Regions from separate parts of the Mycolicibacterium tokaiense genome, predicted to be linked through region 2. Evidence: predicted binding sites of a transcription regulator. Region 2 holds the regulator's gene; each other region holds the start of a gene.
What was found. Region 2 encodes LexA, which represses DNA repair genes until DNA is damaged. Its sites were predicted from a motif close to CGAACANNTGTTCG; they were not measured.
Positions count from the first base shown of each region.

Region 1: a site for LexA is predicted at 6,134-6,147, ahead of G6N58_RS16845 (error-prone DNA polymerase). Genes of this name have one in related genera too.
Region 3: a site for LexA is predicted at 7,596-7,609, ahead of G6N58_RS03920 (HNH endonuclease signature motif containing protein). Genes of this name have one in related genera too.

Region 1 covers NZ_AP022600.1:3,445,964-3,456,180, forward strand. The annotation lists gene G6N58_RS16815 (acyl-CoA thioesterase) at 1-503, opposite strand, end outside; gene G6N58_RS16820 (MaoC/PaaZ C-terminal domain-containing protein) at 579-1,448, shown strand; gene G6N58_RS16825 (universal stress protein) at 1,490-2,365, shown strand; gene G6N58_RS16830 (APC family permease) at 2,362-3,858, shown strand; gene G6N58_RS16835 (GNAT family N-acetyltransferase) at 3,903-5,075, shown strand; gene G6N58_RS16840 (Acg family FMN-binding oxidoreductase) at 5,066-6,052, opposite strand; gene G6N58_RS16845 (error-prone DNA polymerase) at 6,198-9,455, shown strand; gene G6N58_RS16850 (TIGR03667 family PPOX class F420-dependent oxidoreductase) at 9,466-9,879, opposite strand; gene G6N58_RS16855 (nitroreductase family protein) at 9,903-10,217, shown strand, end outside.
Region 2 covers NZ_AP022600.1:4,267,506-4,277,722, reverse strand. The annotation lists gene G6N58_RS20870 (sigma-70 family RNA polymerase sigma factor) at 1-139, shown strand, start outside; gene G6N58_RS20865 (iron-dependent transcriptional repressor DtxR) at 320-1,012, shown strand; gene G6N58_RS20860 (DUF4192 domain-containing protein) at 1,032-2,141, opposite strand; gene sthA (Si-specific NAD(P)(+) transhydrogenase) at 2,319-3,725, shown strand; gene G6N58_RS20850 (proteasome assembly chaperone family protein) at 3,903-4,898, shown strand; gene G6N58_RS20845 (alpha/beta fold hydrolase) at 5,021-6,043, shown strand; gene G6N58_RS20840 (PhzF family protein) at 6,099-6,803, shown strand; gene nrdR (transcriptional regulator NrdR) at 6,808-7,272, opposite strand; gene G6N58_RS20830 (LysM peptidoglycan-binding domain-containing protein) at 7,385-7,864, opposite strand; gene lexA (transcriptional repressor LexA) at 8,160-8,861, shown strand; gene G6N58_RS20820 (sunset domain-containing protein) at 8,895-10,217, opposite strand, start outside.
Region 3 covers NZ_AP022600.1:818,545-828,761, reverse strand. The annotation lists gene G6N58_RS03960 (DUF3151 domain-containing protein) at 1-149, shown strand, start outside; gene G6N58_RS03955 (cation diffusion facilitator family transporter) at 216-1,133, opposite strand; gene G6N58_RS03950 (TetR/AcrR family transcriptional regulator) at 1,234-1,878, shown strand; gene G6N58_RS03945 (site-2 protease family protein) at 2,031-2,810, opposite strand; gene G6N58_RS03940 (peptidase M50) at 2,831-3,436, opposite strand; gene G6N58_RS03935 (adenylosuccinate synthase) at 3,512-4,804, shown strand; gene G6N58_RS03930 (PaaI family thioesterase) at 4,801-5,418, shown strand; gene G6N58_RS03925 (hypothetical protein) at 5,502-6,164, shown strand; gene G6N58_RS03920 (HNH endonuclease signature motif containing protein) at 6,215-7,591, opposite strand; gene G6N58_RS03915 (IS110 family RNA-guided transposase) at 7,950-9,236, shown strand; gene G6N58_RS03910 (ferredoxin) at 9,381-9,572, opposite strand; gene G6N58_RS03905 (cytochrome P450) at 9,569-10,217, opposite strand, start outside.

The DNA.
Region 1 (10,217 bases), 820 kb from region 2:
ACCGCCACCCGCGGCGGCGGGTCGATGTAGCGCATCTCGAACAGCTTCAGCCGGGCCAGTTCGGCGTAGCCCTCGTCGATGTAGGGCGCCAGCTGCTCGTCCAGGGTGGGCAGCGCTTCCGGCGGCGTGACCAGCGGCATGGGCTGCTGGTAGTCGTCGCCGGCGATGGGTTCGATGAACGACGCCATGGCTTCCATCACCACCACGTCCCCCTGGACGGTGGTGACCCGGCGGGTGGAGAAGGTGCGTCCCTCCCGCAGTGAGGTCACCTCGTAGCGCAGCGGCACCGCGGGGTTGCCCGGCCGCAGGAACGACGCGTGCAGGCTGTGCAGCAGCCGTCCGCTCACCGTGCGCGCCGCTGCGGCCATGGCCTGGGCCACCACCTGCCCGCCGAACACCCGTACGCGGGGGACGTCGTCGACGGGCTGCGCGCCCCGATAACTGGCTCCACCCAGATCCTGGACGTCGAACAGGTCCAGAACATCCTGCAATGATTGCGGCACGTATCTATAGAGCCACGTGCCCGCCCGGGCCGCTCACCCGGGTCAGTAAGGTCGGGGAAACTGCAAAGGAGCCCCATGGCGATCGACCCGACGGCCATCGGCGCGAAGGCCGACCCGTACACCTTCACCTGGACCGACCGCGACACCATGCTCTACGCCCTCGGCGTCGGCTGCGGCACCGCGGATCTCGCGTTCACCACCGAGAACAGCCACGACACTGCCCAGCAGGTGCTGCCCACCTATGCGGTGATCGCCTGCATCGGGTTCCCCGCCCTCGGCAAGATCGGCGAGTTCAACTTCGGGATGCTGCTGCACGGCTCCCAGCAGATCCGGCTGACCAAGCCCCTGCCGGCGGCGGGCCGGCTGGTGGTGGAATCCGAGGTCGCCGACCTGCAGGACAAGGGCGAGGGCAAGAACGCCATCGTGATGTTGCGCGCCCGCGGCAGCGACCCCGCGACCGACGAGGTGGTGGTGGAGACCCTGGCCACCTTCGTCATCCGTGGTGCCGGTGGCTTCGGAGGCGAACCCGGTACCCGCCCGCAGGCGCCGGAAGTGCCGCAGCGCGAGGCGGATTCACGCACCGCGATGCCCACCCGGGAGGACCAGGCGCTGATCTACCGGCTCTCCGGGGACCGCAACCCTCTGCACAGCGACCCGTGGTTCGCCCAGAACCTCGCCGGTTTCCCCAAGCCGATCCTGCACGGGCTGTGCACCTACGGGTTCGCCGGGCGGGCCCTGGTGGCCGATCTGGGCGGCGGTGACGCTGCCCGCATCACCGACATGTCGGCCCGGTTCACCTCGCCGGTGTTCCCCGGGGAGACGCTCACCACGTCGATCTGGCGCACCGGGCCCGGGCAGGCGGTGTTCACCACCGAGGCCGCCCAGCCCGACGGTTCCGGCGCCCGGCTGGTCCTCGAAGACGGGGTGGCCGCCTTCCAGGCCTGAATCGCCCGTCCAGGAGCCTTTCATCCGGCAGGATGAGCCGCATGAGGCTCATCGTCGGGTACCTGGCCACTCCGAGCGGCGACGACGGTCTGGCGCTGGGGGTGCGGCTGGCCCGCACCCTGGGCGCTGCGCTGGACCTGTGCATGGTGCTGCCCCACGACCGTCTCGGCACGGTGGGCGGCTTCGACCAGTTCCTGGCCGACCAGGCCCAGCAGTGGCTGGACGAGGCCGCCGCCACGGTGCCCGACGACATCGAGGTGGCCACCCATGTCAGCTTCGGTGAATCGTTCGCCGAAGGGCTGATCGAGGAATCGGCCCGCTTGGGCGCCGAGGCGATCGTCGTCGGCGCCGCCGGGGACGGTCTGATCGGGCGCTACTCGGTCGGCTCGGTTACCGGCGAGCTGCTGCACTCGTCGCCGGTGCCGCTGGCGCTGGCGCCGCGCGGCACCCGGCATTCCACGGCGCAGCGGGTCCGGGAGGTCACCTGCGCGTTGGGCCGCCGCCAGGGCGCCGACCTGTTGCTGGCCACCGCGGTACGCGCCAGTGCGGCGGCGGGCACTCCGCTGCGCCTGGTGTCGCTGGTGGCGCTGGACCCGGCGTTCGGCACCCTCCGCGACGATGCGGAGTCGACCCGAGACCGGGCGATCGCCCATGCGCGCCAGACCCTGGATGCCGCCAAAGCCGAATTGCCCGAAGGATTTCCGGTGGAGTCCACGATTGTCGACGGGCCGTCGGTGGAGGCGGCGGTCAACAAGCTCGACTGGCATGACGGTGACCTGATCATGGTCGGGTCCAGCCGGCTGAGTGCGCCGCGGCGGCTGTTCCTGGGGTCGACGGCGGCCAAGATGTTGCGCGTCCTGGAGGTCCCCATGGTTGTGGTGCCCCGCGAGCAACTGGGCGAGGAGGACCTGCCGTGACCGATCAGGCCACCGACGGCCGCAGCGCCAAGGGGCTGGCCGCAGGCAAGGTCGGCACCTTCTCCGGCGCCGTGCTCGGGATCTCCTCGGTGGCGCCGGGGTACACGCTGACCGCCAGCATCGGGCTGATCGTGGCCGCGGTGGGACTGAAGATGCCCGCGATCTTCATCGCCGGCTTCATCCCGATGTTTTTGACCGCCTACGCCTACCGCGAACTCAACTCCCGCACGCCGGACTGCGGTGCGTCGTTCACGTGGTCCACCAAGGCATTCGGGCCCTACGTCGGCTGGATGTGCGGTTGGGGCATGGTGATCGCCACCATCATCGTGCTGTCCAATCTCGCGGCCATCGCCGTGGAGTTCTTCTACCTGTTCATCGCCAAGTTGGTGAACCAGCCGTCCATCGCCGACCTGGCCTACAACACCGCCGTCAACATCGTCAGCACCCTCGCGTTCCTGGGTCTGGCCACGCTCATCGCGAGCCGGGGCATCACCACCAGCGAGCGGGTGCAGTACGTGCTGGTGGGTTTTCAGATGGTGGTGCTGGTGGCGTTCGCCGTCGTGGCGATCACCCACGTGGGTGCCGGTGACGCCCCCGCCGGTCTGAGTTTCGACCTGGACTGGTTCAATCCGTTCACCGGACTGGCCATGGGCGCGTTCGTCATCGGGGTGACCGGCTCGATCTTCGCCTTCTGGGGCTGGGACACCTGCCTGACGTTGGGGGAGGAGTCCAAGGACCCCACCAAGGTGCCCGGGCGGGCCGGATTGCTCTGTGTCACCTCGATTCTGCTCACGTACCTGCTGGTGTCCGTGGCGGTGATGATGTACGCCGGCATCGGGACCGACGGTCTGGGGCTGGGCAACGAGGACAACGCCGCCAACGTCTTCGGTGCCCTGGCCGATCCGGTGCTGGGCCCCGCCGGCGGCCTGGTGCTCTACCTGGCGGTCTTCGCCTCGTCGGTGGCCAGCCTGCAGACCACGTTCCTGCCCGCCGCCCGCGCCATGCTGGCGATGGGGGCCTACGGGGCGTTCCCGGCGAAGTTCGCGGAGGTCAGCCCCCGGTTCCTCACCCCGTCGTTCAGCACCGCCGTGGCCGGGATCGTCACCGGCACCTTCTACACCGTGGTGAGCCTGCTCTCGGAGTCGGTGTTGCTGGATACCATTGCCGCGCTGGGCATCATGATCTGCTGGTACTACGGCATCACGGCCTTCGCCTGTGTCTGGTATTTCCGTCGCGAGCTGTTCTCCAGCGTGCACAACCTCGTCTTCAAGTTCCTGTTCCCGCTGCTGGGCGGCATCATCCTGGCGGCGGTGTTCGTGATCTCGGTCAAGGAGAGCATGAACCCCGACAACGGCAGCGGTGCATCGCTGGGCGGCATCGGGCTGGTGTTCTTCCTGGGCTTCGGGTTGCTGGCGCTCGGTGCGGTGTTGATGGGGGTGATGCGCACCCGCAGCCCGGCCTTCTTCCGGGGCCAGACCATCAGCCGCGACTGAAAATCGGTTGGGTCGGGCGACGCTGCTGTGGCACTGTGGACGCAATGACCACATGGGCGGTACGGTCGGCGACCGACGACGATCAGCAGGCGATGTCACGCCTGGCGGCAACAGGTTTCGGTGTCTACATGGCGCCGGAGAGCAAGCGGCCGTGGCGGGTGATGGTGGCCGACGGTGGTTCGGTGGTGGTGTCCGACGGCCCCGAGATCGTGGGCATGGCCTGTTACCTGGACATGGAGCTCACGGTGCCGGGTGGGGTCACCCTGCCCATCGCCGGCGTCTCGGCGGTTGTGGTGTCCCCGACCCACCGCCGCCGCGGCATCCTGCGGGCCATGGTGACCGACCTGCACCGGCGCATCGAGGCCACCGGTGCGCCCATCGCCGCCCTGACGGCCAGTGAAGGCGGGATCTACGGTCGCTTCGGATACGGCCCGGCCACCATCGAGCGCTCCATGGTGGTGCAGCGGCGACTGGCCGAGTTCCACGCCGACGCCCCCGACGACGGCCGGGTGCGCCTGGTGGCTCCGGCGCAGCACCGCGACCAACTCATGGAGATCTACGACCGCTGGCGCCGCCGCACACCGGGCGGGCTGGCGTGCCCACAGGTGCTCTGGGATGACGTGCTGGCCGACCGGGACAGCGACCGCGACGGTGGCAGCGCCTGGTTCGCGCTGCTACATCCCGACGGCTACGCGCTGTACCGGGTGCGCCACGGCGACAAGGCCGTGGTGCGCACCGGGGTCACCGCCGTCACCCCGCAGGCGCACGCGGCGTTGTGGCGGACGCTGCTCGGGCTCGACCTGATCGACGAGGTGCAGATCGACACCCACCCGGCCGATCCGCTGCCCTACCTGCTGGCGGATTCGCGGCGGGTGCAGACCACCTCGATGGTGGACGCACTGTGGCTGCGCATCATGGACATCCCGGCGGCCCTGCAGGCCCGCACCTACCCCGCTGACGCGCACCTGGTGCTCGAGGTGGGTGACGGCCGGTTCGCGCTCGACATCTCAGGTGGCCGGGCCACGTGTGTCCCGACCGACGCCCCGGCGGATCTGCACCTGGATCTCGACGTGCTCGGCAGCATCTATCTGGGCACCCACTCGGCGCGGGATCTGGCTGCGGCCAACCGGATTCGCAGTGCGTCAGATGAGGCGCTGTACATGGCCGACGCGGCCTTCCGCAGTACGGTGCCCGCGCAGATGGGGTTTCACTTCTGACGCTGCACCCGCAGGATGTCCGACAGGGCGCGCCGCGGTGTCGGCGTCGGGGGCGCGGTCAGACCGGCGGCGCGACCCACCCGGACCAACACCTGCGGCACGCCGCTGCGGCCGATCAGCTCGGCGACCACCGCGCGAGCCGCAGGCAACTCGGTCACGTGCGACACCGTGCACGTGGCCAGCCCGGCGGCGGTGCATTCCAGCAGCACCGTCGACAGCGCCTCCCCGCAGGACAGGGCGTCGGCTCTGGTGTCCTCCGGAGTCGAGAGCACCAGAACCGCCGCCTCGTCGGCGCTGACGTCGGTGTGTGAGGCGTGGACGCCGGCCGGGAAGTTCCGGTTGACGGGCACCCGGTCATTGTCGATGACGCCGTTCAACAGGTCGGGCGGAATGCCCTGGTCCAGGTCGAAAGGTGCGGTCCACCAGTCGAGTTCGGCAACGTAGCCCGCGTCCTGGCGCCGCATCGCCTCGGTGAGCGCGGATGCCTCGAAGAGGTCGGGCAGCAGCGGCTCCGGCAGCACGGCCAACCGGGTGTCGGTGTCGTCCAGCAGATGGGTGAGCACGGGAACCAGCAGGTTCAGGTCGTCCGGGGCGCGCATCGGCAGCCGGTCGGTACGGCGCTGCGTGATGGCGGCGGCCCGGGCGCGGGTGGCCGCGGAGACGAAACCTGCCGGCCAGAACTCGACGGTGACCAGGTGCTCGGGGCGGTTGGGGTCGGGGAACCGGTCGACGAACGTCTGCCATCCGGCCGCGGCGGCCGCCACCCGCAGGTGGTCTAGGGCGGCGCCGCAGCTGATCAGCGCCTGGCGCGCGCCGTGGTCGGTGTTGCGCACCAGCCGGCTGTGGTCCAGGTGTAGCTGCAGGGTGTTGCCGTCGAGCACCCATAACCAGGGTTGGCTGTTGTGCAGGGACGGTGCCCGGCCTGCGAGTTCGACGGCTGTGCTGATCAGATCGGTGCTCACCGCCGTGTTGCCCATGGCGCCATCTTCGGCCCACGCGGGGTGGGCGCCCAAGACCGCTTGGTCACCGGGGGCGGGGACCAAAGGCCTCTCGTCAGTCGAACATCAGTTCGATACACTCGGGTACGTGGACAAGTTCCTGGGGCCGCCCACCTGGGGTGAGATGCAGCGGGTGCTCAACAGCAAACCCCGCCGCGCCGGGCTGCCCATGAAGGAGCCGGTGGGTGACGGCGGGGACAGCCCCGCCTGGTCGCGCAAGCGGGAAGCGTTCGAACCGGCAGGGGAGCGGCGGATCCGTTCCCGGGTGCCGTATGCCGAACTGCACACCCACTCGGCCTACAGTTTCCTCGACGGCGCCAGCACCCCGGAGGAACTCGTCGAGGAGGCCGCGCGGCTGGACCTGCGGGCCATCGCACTGACCGATCACGACGGTCTCTACGGCGTGGTGCGTTTCGCCGAAGCGGCTCAGGAACTGGACATCAGCACCGTCTTCGGGGCCGAACTGTCTCTGGGCGACGGGTCCCGTACCGAGGTCCCAGACCCGCCGGGGCCACATCTGCTGGTGCTGGCGCGCGGAGCGGAGGGCTACCGCCGGCTGTCGCGCCAGATCTCGGCGGCGCATCTGGCCGGCGGGGAGAAGGGCAAGCCGCGCTACGACTACGACGCGGTCACCGCCGCCGCCGGTGGGCACTGGCACATCCTCACCGGCTGTCGTAAAGGCCATGTCCGCCAAGCCCTTTCCGCCGGTGGGCCCGACGCCGCGGAGAAGGCCCTGGCCGACCTGGTGGACCGCTTCGGCGCTGACCGGGTGAGCATCGAGCTCAGCGGTCACGGCGGCCCGCTCGACGACGAACGTAATGCGGTGCTGGCCGCGCTCGCGCCGAAGTTCGGGGTCGGTGTGGTCGCCACCACCGGTGCCCACTTCGCCGCTCCTCAGCGTGGCCGGCTGGCCATGGCGATGGGGGCGATCCGCGCCCGCCAGTCCCTGGACCAGGCGGCCGGCTGGCTGGCACCACTGGGTGGCGCGCATCTGCGTTCGGGTGAGGAGATGGCCCGGATGTTCGGCCAGTTCCCGCACGCGGTCACCGCTGCAGCAGAGCTGGGGGAACAGTGCGCGTTCGGGTTGCAGCTCATCGCCCCGCAGCTACCGCCGTTCGACGTACCGACCGGGCACACCGAGGGCAGTTACCTGCGCGAGCTGACCATGCGCGGCGCCGCCCGCCGTTACGGTCCGCGCGACGGTGCTCCGCAGGCCTACGCACAGCTCGAGCGTGAGCTCGACATCATCTCCCGGCTGAACTTCCCGGGGTACTTCCTGGTGGTCAACGACATCACCCAGTTCTGCCGGGACCACAAGATCCTCTGCCAGGGCCGGGGTTCGGCGGCCAACTCCGCGGTGTGTTACGCCCTCGGGGTCACCCACGTCGACCCGATCGCCAACGAGCTGCTCTTCGAACGCTTCCTGTCCCCGGCGCGTGACGGGCCACCGGACATCGACATCGACATCGAATCCGACCTGCGGGAAGAGGCCATCCAGTACGTCTACACCAAGTACGGCCGCGACTATGCCGCCCAGGTGGCCAACGTCATCACCTACCGGGGTCGCAGTGCCGTCCGCGACATGGCCCGGGCGCTGGGGTTCTCGCAGGGCCAGCAGGATGCGTGGAGCAAGCAGATCGGCCAGTGGGGTGACCTCGCCGAGAGTCAGCACGTCGACGGCATCCCCGAACCGGTGATCGACCTGGCGTGTGAGATCAAGAACCTGCCGCGGCACATGGGCATCCATTCCGGTGGGATGGTGATCTGCGACCGGCCCATCGCCGACGTGTGCCCGGTGGAGTGGGCGCGCATGGAGAACCGCAGCGTGCTGCAGTGGGACAAAGACGACTGCGCGGCAATCGGATTGGTGAAGTTCGACATGCTGGGCCTGGGCATGCTCTCGGCGCTGCACTACGCCATCGACCTGCTGGCCGAGCACAAGGGGCTGGAGGTGGACCTGGCCATGCTCGACCTGTCCGAGCCCGCGGTGTACGAGATGCTGCAGAAGGCGGATTCGGTGGGCGTGTTCCAGGTGGAGTCGCGGGCGCAGATGGCCACGCTGCCGCGGCTCAAGCCCCGGGTGTTCTACGACCTGGTGGTCGAAGTCGCGCTGATCCGTCCCGGGCCCATCCAGGGCAACTCGGTGCACCCGTACATCAGCAGACGCAACGGTCTCGAACCCGTGGTGTACGACCACCCGTCGATGGAGCCGGCGCTGCGCAAAACCCTTGGCGTGCCGCTGTTCCAGGAGCAGCTGATGCAGCTGGCGGTGGACTGCGCGGGATTCACCGCCGCCGAAGCCGACCAGCTGCGCCGGGCGATGGGCTCCAAGCGCTCCACCGAGAAGATGCGCCGGCTCCGGGCCCGGTTCTACGAGGGCATGCACCACACCCACGGCATCACCGGCGACGTGGCCGACCGGATCTACGAGAAGCTGGAAGCCTTCGCCAATTTCGGTTTCCCGGAAAGCCATTCGCTCAGCTTCGCGTCGCTGGTGTTCTATTCGTCATGGATCAAACTGCACCACCCGGCGGCGTTCTGTGCGGCGCTGCTGCGGGCCCAGCCCATGGGCTTCTACTCACCGCAGACGCTGGTGGCCGACGCCCGCCGCCACGGGGTGCTGGTGCACGGCCCGGACGCCAACGCCAGCCTGGCCCACCCCACCCTGGAGAACGCCGGACTGGAAGTGCGCCTCGGCCTCGGCGACGTCCGCCACATCGGTGCCGAGCTGGCCCAGCGCATCGTCGACGAGCGAGATGCCCACGGCGCCTTCCGTTCTCTGCTGGATCTCACCGGCCGGGTCCAGCTCAGCGTGCCGCAGACCGAAGCCCTGGCCACCGCGGGCGCGCTGGGCTGCTTCGGCATCACCCGCCGCGAGGGACTGTGGGCGGCGGGCGCAGCAGCCGCCGAGCGTCCCGACCGGCTGCCGGGGGTGGGCTCGTCGTCGCATGTGCCCACCCTGCCCGGCATGAGCGATGTGGAACTGGCCGCCTCCGACGTCTGGGCCACCGGCGTCTCGCCGGACAGTTATCCCACCCAGTTCCTGCGCGCCGATCTCGACGCCAGGGGGGTGGTGCCTGCGTCCGGCCTGCAGGACGTGCCCGACGGCACCAGGGTCCTGGTGGCCGGAGCGGTGACCCATCGGCAACGGCCGGCCACCGCCCAGGGCGTGACGTTCATGAACCTCGAGGACGAGACCGGAATGGTGAACGTGGTGTGCTCGGTCGGTTTGTGGAGCAAACACCGCAAACTCGCGCAGACGGCGTCGGCGCTGGTGATCCGCGGAGTGGTGCAGAACGCCTCCGGCGCGGTGACCGTGGTCGCCGACAACATGGAGAAGCTGTCGATGCGGGTCAGTTCGAAATCCCGCGACTTCCGCTGACCAGCTGCGGTTAGCCCTCGGTGGGCGTGGTCCATACCTTGTCGATGCTGATCGCGAGGCGGGTGCTGTAGTCGCCCATCACCTCGGTCAGCCCCGCCTGCGCCGCGAGGGCTTCGTACTTGGCCCAGTAGGGGCCGTCGTCGCGGCAGTCGACGCCGTCGGCGTCGATCCGTGCGGTGCCACCGACGACGATGATGCCGCCGCCCCGGCCGTCGGAATCCAGGTTCAGGCTCACCTGCGGATGCCGCCGGATGTGGGTCACCTTGGCCGCGTTCGGCATGGTGTAGACGAACAGCTCCGTCCCATCGAAGAAGAACCAGATCAGCCTGGGTACCGGCAGCCCGGATTTGGCCACGGTGGTCAGCCATCCGAAGTCGTCGCCCGTGAGACGTTCGGTGACTTCCGGAGTCAGTTCAGCGGTCATGGGTGCGAATGTAGTCTCCGATCATGACCCTGCACCTCACTGTCGATGAACTGCTCACCACCACGCGCTCGGTTCGCAAACGGCTGGATTTTGACAGGCCGGTACCGCGGGAAGTGCTGCTGGAATGCCTGGATCTGGCGCTGCAAGCTCCCACCGGCTCCAACTCCCAGGGCTGGCAGTGGATGTTCGTCGAGGATGCCGAGAAGAAGAAGGCCATCGCCGACGTGTACCGGATCGCCGCGACGCCGTATCTGGAGCAGGAGAAGCCCAGCTACGGCGACGCCCGCGACGAACGCACCCCCAAGGTGGTCGACTCGGCCAAGTACCTCAACGAGCAT
Region 2 (10,217 bases):
CGGTCAGCCGCGCACCCTGGATCAGATCGGCAAGTTGTTCGGGTTGTCGCGCGAACGCGTGCGTCAGATCGAGCGTGAGGTGATGGCCAAGCTGCGCCACGGGGAGCGCGCCGACCGGCTGCGTTCCTACGCCAGCTGACCCTGGATTCCGGCGGCCCGGTCCGCCGGTGCGAGAGTGTGCCCGCCGCGTCCCCGCCCGGCGGGCACACTGCTGTCCGGTCACTGCTGCCGACTACCATTGCGCCTGCTCGCCGCGCCGCGCCAGAGCGTCCCATCGCCGCAGCTGGCCAAGTAGACTCGTCGCCGACGGAGGTACCACATGAACGACCTGGTCGACACCACTGAGATGTACTTGCGGACCATCTACGACCTCGAGGAGGAGGGTGTGGTCCCGCTGCGCGCACGCATTGCCGAGCGCCTCGAGCAGAGCGGCCCCACCGTCAGCCAGACCGTGTCCCGGATGGAACGCGACGGCTTGCTGCACGTCGCCGGTGACCGGCACCTGGAGCTCACCGAGACCGGCCGTGCCCTGGCCATCGCCGTGATGCGCAAGCACCGGCTGGCCGAGCGGCTGCTGGTCGACGTGATCGGCCTGCCCTGGGAAGAAGTGCACGCCGAGGCCTGCCGCTGGGAACACGTGATGAGCGAGGACGTCGAGCGCCGGCTGGTGGCGGTGCTGGACAACCCCACCGTCTCCCCGTTCGGCAACCCCATCCCCGGACTGGCCGAGCTCGGTATCGGCGGCGAGCTGGAAGCCGAGGAGCAGAACCTGGTGCGGCTGACCGAACTGCCTGCGGGCTCGCCGGTGGCCGTCGTGGTGCGGCAATTGACCGAGCACGTCCAGGGCGATGTCGGACTGATCGGCCGCCTCAAGGAGGCCGGCGTGGTGCCGAATGCCCGCGTGACGGTCGAGACCAACCCGCACGGTGGCGTCACCATCGTGATTCCCGGCCACGAGCAGGTCGAGTTGCCGCACGAGATGGCCCACGCCGTGAAGGTCGAGAAGGTCTGAGCCACCCGGACACGGGCGCTCACCCGGCCTGCCGACCGCGCTCGAGGCGGGTCGGCAGGACCACGCCGAGACTGTCGGCCAACCGGTATGCCGTGGTTGCCAGTGCCCGGATCTGCAGCGGCGTCATGCCGTTGCGCAGAGCTTCGTCCAGCAGAGCCGCCATCCGGTGGCCGGGGTCGATCCGCAACGCCGCCTCCAGCGACAGGCCGGCCAGCGGTCCGTCACTGCGGGCATACGCGCAGTAGGCCAACTGCACCAGGGCCTCCACCCGCAGGTGCCGCGGCAGCAGCCGCGCCAGGGTGGACCACAACGTCTCGGCCGCCGCCGCACACTCCCCCACCGCCAGGCCGTAAAGAGTGTCCCGTGCCCGCACCTCCGTCAACCCCAGAGCGGTCACCGCGATCTCCGCGTCGGTCAACGTTTCGCCTGCGGCCACGCGGCCGGCCGCGGCCAGGGTGTCCTCTACGGCGCGGCGGGCCCGCTCGTCACGATTCTGTGCGTCATCTGCGTGGTGGCGCTGCCCGGCCTCCAGCGCGCTGACAGCGGCTGCGACGCTGCGGCTGCGGTCGCTGTCGTCGGCGGCGATCAGGTTCTCCAACTCGGCCCGGCTGCTGTAGAGCCTGCGTCCGTCCAGCACCGCCGCCACGGTCACCGGAGAGGTGTCCGGATCATCGACCAGACCGCGAGCACCACAACCGTCGGCACAGTGCCAGCGCCCGCCGACCGCCACGACGTCCACCACGTGAGCGGCCCACAGGGGGATGTCGTGGTGGTCGAGTTCGTCGGCCAGCGCTGCACACAGCCGGCGGTGGCGGTCGCCGCAGCAGGGACACAACGCCCCGGAGCGGTCGACGATCACGGCAATCACGGCGTCCGGCTGGGCGGCGGCAGCCACGGACACCAGTTCGTCGAGTCGCTCGGCCGGCTCCGGCTCCAGATCCACTCGCAGCACGGCGCCGATCTGCCCCCGGTCCAGTGACACCAGGATCAGTGAATCGGCCGGGACGAACCCGAGCAGGGCGGGCAACGCGGCGATCAGAGCTCCAGGCCGGTTCAGGGTGAGGTCGCCAGCGCCGTCGAGGTGCGAGCGGTCGAACGGTGGGTGCGGTTCCGGGTGCGCTGATGTCATGCCCCGACGCTGGCAAGCGGCACCGTCAGCCGTGTGCGTCGCAGCGACCGTCGCGGGCCCGCCTGTGGATGAAGTACCGATTGTGGATGACTGCTCTGCAGTCATTGTTCACGCGGTATTGACACGCTCGGCATACACACGATGGGTGACCGGCGTAAACAGCTAGCCATGGGTTCGATGCAGGAGTACGACCTGGTGGTCATCGGTTCGGGTCCCGGCGGGCAGAAGGCCGCGATCGCCGCGGCGAAACTCGGCAAGTCGGTGGCGGTGGTCGAACGGGGCCGCATGCTCGGCGGCGTGTGCGTCAACACCGGCACCATCCCGTCGAAGACGCTGCGCGAGGCCGTCGTCTACCTCACCGGCATGAGCCAGCGCGAACTGTACGGCGCCAGTTACCGGGTCAAGGAGAAGATCACCCCCGCCGATCTGCTGGCCCGCACCCAGCACGTGATCGGCAAGGAGATCGATGTGGTGCGCAACCAGTTGATGCGCAACCGGATCGAGCTGTACACCGGGCACGCCCGCTTCGTCGACCCGCACACCATCAGCGTCGAGGATCCCTCTCGAGCTGAACGCGTCACGGTCAGCGGCCACCACGTCGTCATCGCCACGGGCACGAAGCCGGCCCGGCCGGCCGGTGTGGAGTTCGACGAGCAACGGGTGCTCGACTCCGACGGCATCCTGGATCTGAAGTTCATTCCGACGTCGATGGTGGTGGTGGGTGCCGGTGTCATCGGCATCGAGTACGCGTCGATGTTCGCGGCCCTGGGCACCAAGGTCACCGTGGTCGAAAAGCGCGCCAACATGCTGGAGTTCTGCGACCCCGAGATCATCGAAGCGCTGAAATTCCACTTACGCGACCTGGCTGTCACCTTCCGATTCGGCGAGGAGGTGACAGCGGTGGACGTCGGCGCCTCCGGCACGGTCACCACGCTGGCCAGCGGCAAGCAGATCCCCGCCGAGACGGTGATGTACTCCGCGGGCCGCCAGGGCCAGACCGACCATCTGGACCTCGACAACGCCGGCCTGGAGGCCGACAACCGCGGCCGGATTTTCGTCGACGACAACTATCAGACCAAGGTCGACCACATCTACGCCGTCGGCGATGTCATCGGTTTCCCGGCTCTGGCGGCCACCTCGATGGACCAGGGCCGGCTGGCTGCCTACCACGCGTTCGACGAACCCGCCCACGCCATGACCGAGCTCCAGCCCATCGGGATCTACTCCATTCCCGAGGTCTCCTACGTCGGCGCCACCGAGGTGGACCTGACCAAGGACGCCATTCCGTACGAGGTCGGTGTCTCCCGTTATCGCGAACTGGCCCGCGGCCAGATCGCCGGCGACTCCTACGGCATGCTGAAACTGCTGGTCTCCACCGAGGACCTCACGCTGCTGGGTGTCCACATCTTCGGCACCAACGCCACCGAGATGGTGCACATCGGCCAGGCCGTGATGGGCTGCGGCGGCACCGTCGAGTACCTCGTCGACGCGGTCTTCAACTATCCGACGTTCTCGGAGGCCTACAAGGTCGCGGCGCTGGATGTGATGAACAAGCTGCGGGCCCTGCACGAATTCCGGCGCTGACACCTGTCTGCTGCGGCCCGGCCTGGGTACTCCTGTGTACGCGCAGGAATGCCGGCCGCCCCACCCGACGTTCGATGTGACGGCGGGGCTGCCGCCACGCAGACGCGGGGCTGAGAGAAAATGGGCGGGACACGACGTACACCGCGTGTCCTGCGCAGCACGAGGAGGCGAGAACAGATGGCTCACACCGACGATCCCGGACAGGACTCGGACCGCGCCTACCGGCCGGAGGAGAGCGGAATGTACGAGCTGGAATTCCCGGCTCCTCAACTGTCGTCTGCCGACGGCCGCGGACCGGTGCTGGTGCACGCCCTCGAAGGCTTCTCCGATGCCGGGCACGCCATCAAACTGGCCGCCGACCACCTGCGTGAGTCGCTGGACACCGAACTGGTGGCGTCTTTCGCCATCGACGAGTTGCTGGACTACCGGTCACGGCGACCTCTGATGACGTTCAAGACCGACCACTTCACCCACTACGAGACCCCCGAGCTGAACCTCTACGCCCTGCACGACAGCGTGGGCACCCCGTTCCTGCTGCTCGCCGGCCTGGAGCCCGACCTGAAGTGGGAGCGGTTCATCACCGCGGTGCGGTTGCTGGCCGAGCGTCTCGGGGTGCGCCGGACCATCGGGTTGGGCGCCATCCCCATGGCGGTGCCCCACACCCGCCCGGTCACGATGACCGCGCACGCCAACAACAAGGAACTCATCGCCGATCACACGCCGTGGGTGGGCGAGGTGCAGGTTCCGGGCAGCGTCTCCAATCTGCTGGAGTACCGGCTGGCCCAGCACGGCCACGAGGTCATGGGATTCACCGTGCACGTGCCGCACTACCTGGCGCAGACCGCCTACCCCGAAGCCGCGAAGGCGCTGGTCGAGCAGGTGGCGAAGTCCAGCTCGCTGCAGCTTCCCACCGAACGCCTGACCGAAGCCGCCGCGGAGATCCGCATCAAGATCGACGAGCAGGTCGAGGGCAGCAGCGAGGTCGCCCAGGTGGTGACCGCGCTCGAGCGACAGTACGATGCATTCGTCGACGCACAGGAGAACCGCTCTCTGCTCGCCAGGGACGAGGACCTCCCCAGCGGCGATGAACTCGGAGCGGAGTTCGAGCGTTTCCTGGCCCAACAGGCCGGTGACCCGTCTGCGGACCCGTTTGGAGACGACGAGAACAGCTGAGTCGCCGGTGCGGGTCAGCTGACGGTATCCGCCTCGGTACCGCCGCCACGGGGCCCGACGACGAAGTTGGCGTACATGACCCACTCTCCAGTTCGGTGCCCGGGCCGTGATTCGGTGACCGTATGAGCGAGCGCAAACCCAACCTGCGGTCCGTCCGCGAGGTCACCCCGACGCTCGACTTCCGCACCATCCACGGCTACCGGCGGGCGTTCCGCATCGCCGGTTCCGGCCCGGCGCTGCTGCTGATCCACGGTATCGGCGACAACTCGACCACCTGGGCCAGCGTGCAGGCCAAGCTGGCGCAGCGGTTCACCGTGATCGCCCCGGACCTGCTGGGTCACGGGCAGTCAGACAAACCGCGCGCCGACTATTCGGTGGCCGCCTACGCCAACGGGATGCGCGACCTGCTGGGTGTGCTGGACATCGAGAGGGTGACCGTCGTGGGGCACTCCCTCGGTGGCGGCGTGGCCATGCAGTTCGCCTACCAGTTCCCGCAATTGGTGGAACGCCTGATTCTGGTGGGGGCAGGCGGTGTCACCCACGACGTCAACATTGCCCTGCGGGCGGCGTCCCTGCCGTTGGGCGGGGAAGCGCTGGCGCTGCTGCGGTTGCCTCTGGTGCTGCCCGCTGTGCAGGTGGCGGGCAAGGTGGCCGGCAGCCTGCTCGGGAACACCTCCCTGGGCCGTGAGCTGCCCCATGTGCTGCGCATCCTGCGGGACCTGCCCGAACCGACCGCCTCATCGGCGTTCACCCGGACCTTGCGCGCCGTGGTCGACTGGCGTGGCCAGGTGGTGACCATGCTGGACCGGTGTTACCTCACCGAAAGTGTTCCGGTGCAACTGATCTGGGGCGACCGCGATGTGGTGATCCCGGTCAGTCACGCACGGATGGCACACGCCGCGATGCCCGGCTCTGAGTTGGAGATCTTTGCCGGGTCAGGCCACTTTCCGTTCCACGACGACCCCGATCGTTTCGTCGAGGTGGTGCAGCGCTTCATCGACACCACCGAACCCGCCGAATACGACCAGGCTGCGCTACGCCAGCTGCTGCGCGACGGGGTGCGCGAGCGCTCCATCTCCGGCACCGTCGATACCAGGGTGGCCGTACTGGACGCGATGGGGCACGACGAGCGCAGCGCCACCTGACACCGTCGGCGGACTCGCTGAAAACACCCCCGCCTGCGCCACGTAGAGTCGGTACATGGGTATCGACGTGACTGTGCTGCGGGTGTTCACCGACGCTGCGGGCAATTACGGAAACCCCCTGGGAGTAGCGCTCGCCGATGCCGTACCCCCGGGGCAACGCCAGCAGCTGGCCAACGAATTGGGTTACAGCGAAACAATATTCGTCGATCCGCCGAAGGCGGACAGCAGTTCCGCCCACGTCCGGATCTACACGCCGGTCACCGAACTGCCCTTTGCCGGCCACCCGACCGTGGGCGCGGCGTGGTGGCTGCGCGAGCAGGGCACCGCGGTGCACACCCTGCAGGTGCCGGCCGGGGTGGTGCAGGTGACCTACGGTGTCGACACTGACGACGGGCTGACCGGAATCAGCGCTCGCGCCGAATGGGCACCTGAGTTCCTCATCCACCAGCTCGCGTCAGTCGAGGCGTTGGCCGACGCCGACCCCGCGGACTACTCCGATGACGTGGAGCACTATCTGTGGACATGGATCGACGAAGATGCCGGGGCGTTGAGGTCGCGAATGTTCGCCAACAACTTGGGAATCGCCGAGGACGAGGCCACCGGCGCTGCCGCGGTGCGGATCACCGAACATCTGAGCCGCGACCTGGACATCACGCAGGGCAAGGGATCTCAGATCCGAACCCGCTGGTCCCCCACCGGCTGGGTGCAGGTCGCAGGACGCGTGGTCGACGATGGCCCTCGCACGGTGCACCTGCCCTGACCGGTCAGCCGGACGCGGACACCCGGCGGTGCTCGCGCAGAGCGCGGATCTCCTGCTCGAAATCATCCGCCGACGAGAACGAGCGGTACACCGACGCGAATCGTAGGTAAGCAACCTCATCGAGGTCCCGCAGTGGGCCGAGGATGGCCAGACCGACCTCGTTGCTGGGAACCTCGGGCGACCCCGCCGCCCTGATGGTGTCCTCGACCTGCTGCGCCAACAGATTCAGGGCGTCGTCGTCGACCTGACGGCCCTGGCACGCCCGGCGCACTCCGCGCATCACCTTCTCGCGGGAGAAGGGCTCGGTGACACCGCTGCGCTTGACCACCGCCAGCACCGCCGTCTCGACGGTGGTGAACCGGCGTCCGCACTCCGGGCACGAGCGGCGCCTCCGAATGGCTTGACCCTCATCGGTTTCGCGGGAATCCACCACACGCGAATCCGGATGCCGGCAGAAAGGACAGTGCATTACCGCTCCTTCGCCGTATTCGACACGTGTTACCCCCGCCTCAGAGAGTACCTGCGCCGCGCACGCGCCAGCCACCGCCATGGCAGTGGCCGCAGCCATCAGACCCATGGTCTCAGCCGACGGGGGCGATCAGCGTCTGCCCGGCGTTCACCGCTGCGCCCTCGAGGCGGTTGAGCTCACGGATCTGCTGCACCGTCTCACCGATGGGGGCCTCCGGCGCGATGCGGGCGGCCACAGTCTGCAATGTCTCCCCGGACTGCACCTGCACGACGGCCAACTTGGCCGGCGCCGGTGCCGAGCCACCCTGGATGGCCTGGCCGAACTCCGCCACCGCACCTAGCCACACCGTGATCATGGCGGCCAGCAGAGCCAGACCGACCGTGGTGACCGGCGTGATGGCGCGGGCGCGGCGGTGTGGCGCCCGCGAGACGCGCACCCCGGTGCCGCGCTGCCGCAGCGCAGCACCGGACGGGCGGATCTCGGCAGGGCGCCGACGGGCCTGCTCACCGGCGGGGCGGTACCGCAGCGTGGTGGGATCACCGACGGGAGCGGGCTGGGGCAGACGCGGGGGCAGGGTCGAGGTGATGGTCATGGCGGATCCTTTCGAATGTGGGACGTGATGACGTGAGCGGCCGGGACGGGTGTGACGAGGGCGGTCGAGCTGGTCCATGTTCGCTCCTGTGTTCGAATTTACTCGATCACACGTTCGAAGGAAAAGCCTGAATCCGAACATGTGATCGATCTGTTGCCGAACGATAAACCGGCCCACCGACAAAAAAGTTCGCCTCATCCGCCTCAGCAGTCACGCCGGGATGCACGGCAGCGATCGGCGACACGCCTCGAACACATGTTTGATTCTGGTGGCTCTGGCGATTACATTCGGTGCCATGGGTGACAGCACGGACACAGGCTCAGACGCGCAGGACGGCTGGCGCGGCACTTCTCCAGACCCGTCGTTGACCGAACGGCAACGCACCATCCTCGAGGTCATCCGCACCTCGGTGACCACCAGGGGTTATCCCCCCAGCATCCGCGAGATCGGCGATGCGGTCGGTCTGACGTCCACCTCCTCGGTGGCGCATCAGCTGCGCACCCTGGAGCGCAAGGGCTACCTGCGGCGCGACCCCAACCGGCCCCGCGCCGTCGACGTCCGGGGAGCCGACGATGCGGCGGCGGCGGTCGTCACCGATGTGGCGGGTTCGGATGCGCTGCCGGAGCCCACGTTCGTCCCGGTGCTCGGCCGCATCGCCGCAGGTGGTCCCATCCTGGCCGAACAGGCCGTGGAGGACGTCTTCCCGCTCCCCCGCGAACTCGTGGGTGAGGGCTCGCTGTTTTTGCTCAAGGTCGTCGGCGAGTCGATGGTGGACGCTGCCATCTGCGACGGTGACTGGGTGGTGGTCCGACAACAGAACGTGGCCGACAACGGCGATATCGTCGCAGCGATGATCGACGGTGAAGCCACGGTGAAGACCTTCAAACGCACCAGCGGTCAGGTGTGGCTGATGCCCCACAACCCCGCGTTCGACCCGATTCCGGGCAACGATGCCGCGATCCTGGGCAAAGTCGTCACGGTCATCCGCAAGATCTGACCCGGCCTCGGCCGGGTCAGATCTTGCGGCCGATCACTCCGCTTTGGTGAACCCGTTGGCCTCGGCCAATTCCTCGCTGGCGAACCATATCTCGGCCACCGTCACCTCGTAGGAGTCCGAGCCTGGTGGGTGATAAGTACCGGTGCGCATGCTGCCTTTGACGGGATAGCCCTCGGGCGCCTCGTCGGGATCCTCCAGCGGAAGATGGATGGCCGGGGGTGCCGACGAGAAGCCCGTGGGGGAGGCCGCACCTGCGCCCAGTTCCTCGGGCTGCGCGTAATCCTGAGGGTCGTAGGCGGATTCGGCGCCGTGGTCCGATTCCGAATGGTCGTACCCCGGATGGCCGTAGTGCTCCGGCTGCGGGGTCTCCTCGACGGGCTCGGTGTAGTCGGACTCCGGGTAATCCGGGTAATCGGTCTGCCCATGGTCGTACTGCTGGTGCTCGCTCTGCTCATGGTCTCCGCCATAGGCCCGCGGATCGTGCTCGGCCAGGGGCCCGTCGGCAGGCGGTGGCGGGGCGCCGTACACCGGTGCGAACAACGAGTTCGACGCCGGCGGTTCGTAATCCGCGTCGGTCAACCACGGCGGCCGGGAGTCCTCGGCGGGCACGGCGGCGTGCCGGCCGGAGGGTGCGTCGGGATCGGACTGCACCCGGGTGGGCGCGGTATCCACATCGTCGGGATCCTGCTCGTCCACCTCGGCGTCGAGGTCGTCACCTTCGTGGGCGCCGTGATGGGTGAACAGCGCCGGCCCGCTCACCGGTTCAGCGCCGGATTCCGACGGGACGTCAGCGCCGGACCAGGGCGTCGCACCGGGCTCGCGTTTGGCCCAGGGCGGCTGCGCGGCGAGATACGCGGTGTCGTCGGAATCGTGGTCCGCGGGAGTCGACGGACCGCTGGTCTGCGCCGATGGTGCCGTGGCCCACAGGCCCCGGTCCGCGTCGTCGCGCGTGTCCCCCGAATCGGCGAGGCCACCCCGCTCGAACTCGCTCCGCTCGAACTCAGTCGGCTCGAACTCGCTCCGGTCATCACCGGGCATCGGACCGTAGCCACCCGTCTGATCAACCGCGGGGCCACCGGCGCCGCGGCGTCGCGCCACCAGGAAGCCGGCCAGCGCCAGCACCAACACCACCGCCACCCCGAGAATCGCCCACGGGTACCAGTTCTGCCCGCCGGACTCGGCGTCGGATTCGTCCTGCGCCGACGGCTGCGCCGAGGTGGCGCTGGGCGCGGGCTGCTGCGCCAACTCGAGACCCGAGAGCCGCTCGGCCAGCTCCGGGGGCTGGGTGCTGAACGTGTTGTTCGAGCTGTTGTAGGTGACCTGGCCACCGCTGAAGTTCTGCGTGATGGTGTCGTC
Region 3 (10,217 bases), 3.4 Mb from region 2:
CGCACGAGCCGAATCGGGGTTTCCTGCGGTGTGTGGCCGCGCTGGCGCGGGCGGCCGAAGCGATCGGCGAGACGCCCGAGTACGCCCGCTGCCTCGACCTGCTCGACGACTGCGATCCGGCGGCACGTGGGCAGCTCGGCCTGGGATAGCACGGTCGACGAGCCCGTGGGGGCAACCCAGCGGAGCGAGGGGGAGAGAGGGCCGGGCTCGAGTATCTAGTGGCTGTGGGATCCGCTGTCGGGTTCCGGTGGGCCCGAGCAGTCGTCGGTGCAGCCCGGCGGCTCCACCTGGACGGTGGCGTGGGCCAGGCCGCGGGCGGCCAGTACCGCCCGGGCATCACCCAGGACGCGCGCTGAATCATCGGTGCTGGTCAGGTGCGCGGTGGCCATGTCCTTGCCCGGCACCAGGGTCCACACGTGCAGGTCGTGCACCTCGGTGACCCCGGGGACGTCGCGCAGGGCCCGCCGCAACTCGTCGACGTCGATGTGGGTGGGGGAGCTCTCCGAGAGGATGCGCAGGGCTGCGCGGGCCAGGGCCACCGCCCGGGGGAGCACCCACAGGGCGACGAACACGGCCACCACCACATCGGCATAGGGCCAGCCGGTGGTGACGGTGACGATGCCTGCGATGAGCACCCCGATGCTGCCCACGGTGTCGGCCACCACCTCCATGTAGGCGCCCTTGACGGCCAGGCTCTTCTCGGAGTCGCCGCGCAGCAGGAGCACCACCACGACATTGGCGATCAGCCCGGCCAGTGCCACCACGATCAGCGGGACGCCCGGCACCTCGGGCGCACCGCCCAGCCGTTCGAACGCTTCGTAGAGGATGAAGGCCGCAACGCCCATCAGCAGCACGGCGTTGGCCACGGCGGTGAACACCTCGGCGCGGTGCCAGCCGTAGGTTCGTGCCGGCGACGCCGAACCTCGGCGCGCCAGGAGCACCGCGGTGAGCCCCATGAACATCGCCACCAGATCGGTCAGCATGTGGCCGGCGTCCGCCAGCAGGGCGATCGAGTTGATCATCAGCGCCGTGACCAGCTCGATGACGAAGAAGGTGGTGAGAATCCCGGCGGCGATGAGCATGCGGCTCACCCGCGTGTCGCCGCCGTGGCTGTGATCGTGACCGGCACCCATGCCCAGCAATATATGCGCATTTCCGCATATGTCGCAAGGCGCCAGTTACCAGCCTGTTGCGCGGCCCGCTTACATACATTCAGAAATGTATCCTGGAGAAGTGATCCGACAGACGACGCGGCGGCGCAGCCAGGAGGAGCGCAGCGCGGAGACGCGGACCCGTCTGCTCGACGCCACCATCGAATGCCTGCTGCGCTACGGCTACGCCGGCACCACCACGCCGCGGGTCGCCGAACTGGCCGGTGTCACCCGCGGGGCGCAGGTGCACCACTTCGGGTCGAAGGACGACCTGATGCTGGCCGCGCTGCAGCACCTGACGGCCAAGCGGATCTCGGCCGAGGTGGCCCGCTTCTCGCTGGACTTCGCCGGCGGCGGCGATCTGATCGACGCGATCCTGGAGCTGCTCTGGGACATTCACAGCGCGCCCATCTTCATCCCGATCGTGGAGCTGTGGGTGGCCGGCCGCACCGATTCCGCCCTGGGGCAGGAGGTGGCGAAGTTCGAGTCGGTGGCCAACACCACGCTGATCTCGGTCATCGCCGAGTTCGCGCCCGAGGGCATTCACCGGTCGATGGCCGACTTCGTCTACACCGCGATGGACGCGCTGCGTGGAATCCTGATCTCGAGCTTCGTCGACGCCGACCCCACCCGCGCCCGGCGGCGCTGGGACCGTGCCAGCGCGAACCTGCGGCGCATCGTGGACCCCGAGGTCGCCGAGTGGGCGCTGGCCCAGAGCGCCAACTGAGCCGTCGAGTAGACGCACTTACATACAGCGCTGTATGTTATTTGCAGCTTCGGGCGGTGCGCCGGGGTGGCATCGGGTAGGGCGGCACGGTAGAGGGGGTCGTGCGAGCCCGACGAGGGGTCTGATGCGGCCCTGGCGCACCACCGGAGCCGCTACAGCCAGGCCGACCAGAACCGGGTCAGCTGACCACCGACGGACGACAGGTACGCCGGCACCCCGGACAACTCGTAGAGCCAGTAGACGCCGCCGAAGAACCACTGATTGAGCTGCGGAGCGATCAGCAGGAGCAGCAGGATGATGAAGCCCCACGGTTTGAACCGGTCCAGCGCACGCTGGGTGTCGTAGCTCAGGTGCGGCTCCAGTGCTCCGTAGCCGTCCAGCCCCGGGATCGGTAACAGGTTGAGCAGCAACGCCGTCACCTGCAGGAAGCCCAGGAACGCCACACCGGCCCAGAACACCCCGTGTGCGGCGTCGTAGAACAGTCGGGCGCAGGTCAGCAGCAGCACCGCCAGCACCAGGTTGGCCAACGGCCCGGCCAGGCTGACCACGGTGCGCTGACGTGGGGTCATCCCCGCGGTCTGGACGTAGACGGCCCCGCCCGGCAGGCCGATCCCGCCGAGCGCGATGAACAGCAGCGGCAGGCCCAGCGACAGCAGGGGGCTCGAGTACTTCAGCGGATTGAGGGTCAGGTAGCCGCGCACTGCGACGTCGTGGTCGCCGTAGCGCCAGGCGGTGTATGCGTGCCCGAATTCGTGCAGGCACAGCGACAACACCCAGCCTGCGATGACGAACACGAAGACCCCGGCGTAGGCCAGCACGGTGACCGATTCGGCGGCAAGCCAGGCCAGCACCCCGCCGAGAACCGTCAACGCGACGATCACGAGGAACACCGGGCTGGGCCGGACCGACTGCCCCAGGGGACGAAGACTCACGTTTCGACGTTACCGGCGGCTCACACCGTGACCCTCAACCAGCCTTCGATGTGCCGGTAGAACGTCGAGCGGCGCACCGGTCGGGGGGCCGCCACGCCGTCACGCACCACCACCGCAGCCGGCGTACCCAGCTGGGCCGCGCGGCCGCTGACCCAAGGCCCCGAGCGCCAGCCGGAGCCCAGCACCCGCGCCCGCAACCCGGGCATGGTGTGAGTGGGCTCCACCGCCACGCCCGCCACCGCACCGTCGAAGAGCACGGTGTCATCGACGATGCCCTCCCCTTCCAGGAGTCGGCCATCGGGCGCCGGACGCCACAGGGCGCGTCGTACCAACACCGTTCCGGTTTCGTCACGGATCAGCGGAACACGTTGTGCCCCAGCGCGTAACGCGCGCCGCGCACCGCGGGATCCCGGCAGGTGCGCCACCTCCACCTCCAGGCGGTCGGCCCGCAACAGCCGCGTCAGCACCGTCGCCAGATCGGCCTCGGTGCCCAGCACCACCGCCCGCGACACTCCGTCGGTGGCCGCATCCACGTCGGCCGGTTCGGTGATGTCCGCACGTGGAATCGCGGCCAGCGCACGGGGTACCGGGCGCCCTCCGAAACGCAGCACCGTGGTCAAAGACACTCCCGTCGAAATGCGCAGGCAAATGTTCGGATAAGGTAGCTCACCGGCTGGAACACAATACGCAGGAGAAACGCCATGCCGGCAATCGTCCTGATCGGCGCCCAGTGGGGCGACGAGGGCAAAGGAAAGGCCACCGATCTACTCGGTGGCCGGGTGCAGTGGGTCGTGCGCTATCAAGGCGGGAACAACGCCGGGCACACGGTGGTACTGCCGACGGGGGAGAACTTCGCCCTGCACCTCATCCCCTCGGGGATCTTGACACCGGGGGTCACCAACGTCATCGGCAACGGTGTCGTCGTCGACCCCGGTGTGCTGCTCACGGAGCTCTCGGGCCTCGACGAGCGCAAGGTCGACACCTCGCGGCTGTTGATCTCGGCCGACGCGCATCTGCTGATGCCCTACCACGTGGCCATCGACAAGGTGACCGAGCGGTACATGGGCAGCAAGAAGATCGGTACCACCGGCCGTGGCATCGGTCCCTGCTACCAGGACAAGATCGCCCGCATCGGCATCCGGGTCGCCGACGTCCTCGACGAAGCGCTGCTGGCGCAGAAGATCGAGGCCGCCCTGGAGCTGAAGAACCAGATCCTGGTCAAGATCTACAACCGCAAGGCCCTCAACCCTGACGAGGTGGTGCACCAGCTGCTCACCGAGGCGGAAGGGTTCAAGCACCGCATCGCCGACAGCAGGTTGCTGCTCAACCAGGCCCTGGAAAACGGCGAGACGGTGCTGCTGGAGGGCTCCCAGGGCACCCTGCTCGACGTCGACCACGGCACCTATCCGTTTGTCACGTCATCCAACCCGACCTCGGGTGGTGCGGCCGTCGGGTCCGGCATCGGCCCCACCCGGATCACCACGGTGCTGGGCATTCTGAAGGCGTACACCACCCGGGTGGGCTCGGGCCCGTTCCCGACCGAACTGTTCGACCAGTACGGCCAGTACCTGGCCAAGACCGGCGGCGAAGTGGGTGTCACCACCGGCCGGCCCCGGCGCTGCGGCTGGTTCGACGCCGTGATCGCCCGCTACGCCACCCGCGTCAACGGCATCACCGACTACTTCCTGACCAAGCTGGACGTGTTGTCGTCCCTGGAGACGGTGCCCATCTGTGTGGGCTACGCGATAGACGGCAAGCGCACCGACGAGATGCCGATGACCCAGAGCGACATCGCGCGCGCCGAGCCGATCTACGAAGAGATGCCCGGCTGGTGGGAGGACATCTCCGGAGCCCGCGAGTTCGACGATCTGCCTGCCAAGGCCCGTGACTACGTGCTGCGCCTGGAAGAGCTTGCCGGAGCCCATGTTTCATGCATCGGCGTGGGACCGGGGCGCGACCAGACGATCGTGCGCCGCGACATCCTGGCTTCGTGACCGACCCCGACTACGACCGCCACGGCGGGTTCCCGATCTTCGAACCCGCCCAGCCCGGTCCCGGGTTCGGCCGCTTCGTGGCGTCGATGCGACGGCTGCAGGACCTCGCGGTGTCCGCCGACCCCGACAGTGCGACGTGGGACGACGCCGCTGATCGCGTCGAGGCGCTGGTGGAACAGCTGGCCCCCTTCGAGGCCGCCGAGGGCGTGGGCCCGGCCAACCGGGTCGTCGAACTGCCCGGCGGCGGCAGCCTGTTGATGCCGCCGTTTCGGCTCAGCAGCTTCGAGCCCGAGGGTGTCGAGTTGACCGTGCAGTTCAGCCGTTTCCACGTGGGCGGTAACCACGCCGTCCACGGTGGGGTGCTGCCGCTGCTGTTCGATTCGGTGTTCGGCATGGTGATCCACGCCGCGGGCCGGCCGATCAGCCGCACCGCCTTCCTGCACGTCGACTACCGCAAGGTCACGCCCATCGACACCACGCTGACCGCGCGCGGCTGGATCCGGGAGACCGACGGCCGCAAGGCGTTCGTCAACGCCGAGTTGCGCGACCCCGACGGCAATGTGCTCGCCGAGGCCAACGGGTTGATGGTGCGTCTGCTCGCCGGCCAGCCCTGACGGGTCGGCGCCGAGACTGCAGGCAGTGCGGCGTTTTGCCCTGAAATACCGCACCCCGTGCAGTTCGGCGGCACCATGATCACGTGACCACCGAACGTCCCGAGCGCGATGTGCGCCGGCTGTCCACCCCACGCGCGGCTGGCCTGGCCGGCGTGTTGTTCGCCGTGCTGTTCGGCGTCGCGATCGCGCTGATCCACACCGCACTTCCCGAAGGCGCCCAGCCGGGCGCGCAGTGGGTGGAGGGTTCGGAGGGCAAGGTGCGCGCGGCGGCGGTGCTGATGCCGTTCGCCGGCATCTGCTTCCTGTGGTTCATCGGAGTGGTGCGCGACGGATTGGGCAGGTTCGAGGACAAGTTCTTCGCCTCGGTCTTCCTGGGCAGTGGGCTGCTGTTCCTCGCGATGATCTTCGTGTCGTCTGCGGTGGGGGTGGCGCTGGTGGCCAGCCGCAGCGCCGACTACGGAGCCGATGTGCACGTGTTCGGTCAGGCACTGCTGATCGCGCTGTCGAAGACCTACGCCCTGCGAATGGCAGCGGTGTTCATGATGTCGCTGGCCACCATCTGGCTCAAGACCGGCCTGGTGTCGCGGGGGCTGGTGATCTTCACCTACGTGGTGGCGCTGACGCTGTTGGTGGCCAGTGACGTGACGGTGTGGCTGACGCTGGCGTTCCCGGTCTGGGTGCTGATCGTCAGCGTGCTCGCGCTGAGCAAGGCCGGGCTGATCGACCTGCACCGCGACGGCGACTGACCCGTCGGGCGGTAATTCCGCTGTCGGCGAGCGACTTTGGGCCCGATCTGCTATGGGTCGTCGCCGGGGTCGATGATCCGTTCCGGGTGGTGGAGGTTGTTGGTGCGGGATTGCCCGCAGTCGAGGTGTGGGGGCGGTATCCACTCGGTGACGCCGTCTGTGGGGCGGTTCCTTGTGGTCCAGCCGGCGGTCTCCACCATGCGATTGTTCGGTCCGCACGCCAACGTCAGGTCCTCGATGTCGGTGCGCCCGCCGTCCTTCCAGTCTTGGTTGGCGTGATGCACCTGGGAGCGGTAGGCACTCGCGCTGCAGCCGGGCATGGTGCAGCCGCGGTGTTTGGCCAGCAGCATCAGGCGCTGGGCCAGGGTCGCGGTGCGGCGGGCCCGGCCCAGGTGCAGGGGCAGGCCCTTGCCGTCGAACAGCGCCAGCCAGGGCCTCGAGTGCGCAGCGAACTTGAGCACGTCGGCGATGGGCAGCCTCGTGCCGCCGGCGGTCAGCCCGTGGCCGGTGCCTTTCTCCAGATCGGTGAGGCTGGCGGTGATGACGACGGTGGCGGGCAGGCCGTTGATGGTGCCGGTCGCCGTGGTGAGCATGCGCTGGCACAACGCCAGTAGCGCGTCGTGGTTCCGTTTGCCGGCCGTGCGGGTGTCGTTGCGTATCTGCTCTTCGGTGGGCTCACCGTCGAGGCAGGGTTGCTCGTCAGCCGGGTTGCACATCCCCGGGGCGGCGTTGCGCTCCAGCAGCGGCTCCAGGGTGGCCCACGCCTCCGGAGTCAACAAGCCTTCGAAGGGCCGCATCCCGTCGGGGCGCTGCTTGCCGACCCGGATGTAGGCCAGGGCCTGGCGGTCCTCATCGGAGAGTTCCCCGTCCTGGTTCAGCAGATAGAGCATGTGCGCTGCGGCTGTCCGGAACGCTTCGGGGCCGAGTTCGCAGGCATGCTGGGCCAGTTGTTCTTCGGCGTTGGCCCGGGTCTGGAAGTCCACGAAGCCGGGCAGCTCACGGAAGAACCACCGGACATGCTTGATGTGCTCGGCGCCGATCAACCCCTGCGCCTGACCGCGCGCGAACGTGGGCATGGAGGGTGCCATCGGTTCACCGGTGATCGAGGTCCGCGGCCCGAACAGCGCCGCCTCATCCAACCGGCGGCGCGCCTCCGAGCTGGAAATCCGCAACCGCTGCGACAGCACTGCCGCGTAATTCTTGGCGCCCAGGGAGATCGGTGCGCTCTGGGAGGTGATCCGCTGATACACCCGATGATCGAACACCGGCTGGGCGCGGTGCACGGCTTCACGACGCTGCTGCACATTCAACAACTCGGCATCGGAGAACGCGTCGATCGACAACCGATTCATCTGCGCGGTCAGCTCTTCGATCTGCGCCAGGGCAGCCAGCATCGCCTCGCGATCGGCGACAGCGGAGGAACCCATGCCTCGAACATACGGGCGAGCACCGACATTTAGATTGAGTGAGTGCTCGCGGACAGCCAGGCTACCGACTGGAACCTTCTGGGATTCCTGATTTCTGAGTGGCTGTCGCGGCACAACCTGCGCGATTCTGGTGTCCCTGTTCGGGAACTTGGAGCCGACTGATGGTTGGACTCCTGCTTATGGAATGTCTGGGCTATGCCAGCCTCGATCGCAGGTTAACCACCCACTTGATCGAAAGGACATGGCATGGAACTGATCCTAGGCATTGATGTCGCCTGCAGGGCTGCTCATCAAGCGTCCCTGGCGCGCCCTGACGGGACCTTCGTCTGGACAGGTCGGCGATTCTTCACTCGCCCCGATGAACTCGAAGCTCTGGACCGCTTGCGGACTAAAGAAGCGCGACACCGTACGCATCATCATGGAACCCACCCGCAACGCCTGGGCGCCGTTGGCATCGTGGTTCCGCCACCGAGGTGCACGAGTGTCCATGGTTCCCACGACGCAATCTGCCGATCTACGAGCCTATTACTCCAAACACGCCAAAAACGACCACCTCGACTCCAAAATGCTGGCCCGGCTGCCACTCCTGCACCCCGAAGGATTGCGCGATCACACCGGCGGCGGCCCGGCTGAGCCACTGCGCCGGATCGTCAAAATCCGATCATCCATCGTCAAACGCCGCACCGCGGTCTTTCAACGCCTCGATGCCCAACTGGAGTTGCTCGGCCCGGCCTGGTACGACGCCTTGAGTGCCCGATTCGGCAAGACCGCCCTAGAACTGCTGGCCCGCTACGCCGATCCCAACACAGTGATCCGCCTCGGACATGCACGGCTGACCCGATTCCTGATCCGCCACTCCCGCGGCGCCTGGCGTGAAACCTACGCCACCGCGATCCTCGCTGCAGCTCGGGAATCGTTGCAGCTGTGGGGCTCTGGCGACGACGCGCGCATCGATTTCGCCGAGTTGGCCGCCGATATCGCCGTAGAAGCCGAACAAGCCCTTGCGTTGACCGAACAAATCGACGACCTCGATGAACGAGCCGCCAACCTCTACGCCGAAGCCGACCCCAACGGCATCATCGCCTCCGCGCCCGGCGTCGGTCCGATCATTGGCGCCGTCATCGCCGGCCGTCTCGGGGACCCCCACCGATTCCACTCGTTAGCTGCCATCCGCGCCTACTCCGGGCTGATTCCCAAGCTCAACCAGTCCGGGCAAACCCATCAACAGACCGGATTGACCAAGGCCGGCGATCCGCTGCTGCGGGAAGCGCTCTTCGCCGCCGCCGATCATGCCCGCAAGACCGATCCCCAGTTGGCCGCCAAGTACAAACGGCTCATGCAAACCGAGCGTCATCATGACTCAGCGCTCTGCCACATCGCCACCATACTGCTGACCCGTATCGCCACCTGCCTCCGCACAGGTCAGCCCTACAAAATGCGGGATATCGACGGCCGACCCATCCACGCTGACGAAGGCCGAAAATTGGTCACCGCCCACCACCGCGTCGACCAGAAGATTCGAGTCAAGGCCGCCGACACCCGCCGCACACAGCGACTCAAAGGAAGGACGGGCCGGGGACAACAGGAGTCGCCAAGCGCTCCAATCCACCGGCCCGTCAACCACAGTCTAGAAGCCGCCTCATGACTTGACATCGCTTAGGAACTCAAAATTCGCGTGATGTTACGCCCGATACTCAAGTGACACAGGGGTTTTCGCACCTCGTCGACACTGCACTCACCGCGAGCGCCACTCGCACTTCTTCGCGCTCAGTGCAGTGTCAACGCCCGTTCATTCGACGATGCTGAGCGCTCCGGAGGGGCAGAGCTGCACGGCTTTCCGCGCGTTGCCCTGCTCGGCCGCGGGTACCTCGTCGACCAGCAGTACCACGATGCCGTCGTCGTCCTGATCAAAGACCGCCTCGCTGTTCATCACACAGACCCCGGCGCCGATGCAGACGTCGCGGTCGGCGCGCACCCTCACCAGGCCACCTGAAGAGACTGCAGCCCGTAGATGAAGTGGAAAGACCGGAACGCCACGTCGTCGAAAGGTTCGTCGAGGCGCAGGGTCGGGAAGCGTTGCAGGAGAGCCGGAAAGGCAATCTTCATCTCCATACGCGCCAGCGGTGCACCCAGGCAGTGATGGACACCGTGGCCGAACGCCAGATGTCCCATGGCGCCGCGGCGGATGTCGAATACCTCCGGGTTGTCGATGAAGCTCGGGTCGCGGTTGCCGGACGGCAGCGAGACGAACACCAATTGGTGCCGGGGGATCTGCACGCCCGCGATCTCGACGTCGGTGGTGGTGATGCGCGGGATGCCGGAGTGTACAATCGACAGCCAGCGCAGCAGCTCCTCCACCGCCGGACCCACCGCATCGGGGTCGTCACGAACCAGGGCCAGCTGATCCGGGTGCCGCAGCAACGCCAGCGTGCCCAGGCTGAGCATGTTGGAGGTGGTCTCATGGCCGGCCACCAGGAGCAGGTTGCAGATGCCCACCAGCTCGTCATCGGTGAGCTCGGATCCGTGCTCGCGCACCAGCATTCCGAGCATGTCGTCGCCGGGGGAGCGACGGGCGCCGGCCACCAGCGCGTGCATGTACGCGCGCCCGGCGCGCTGGAGCTCGAAG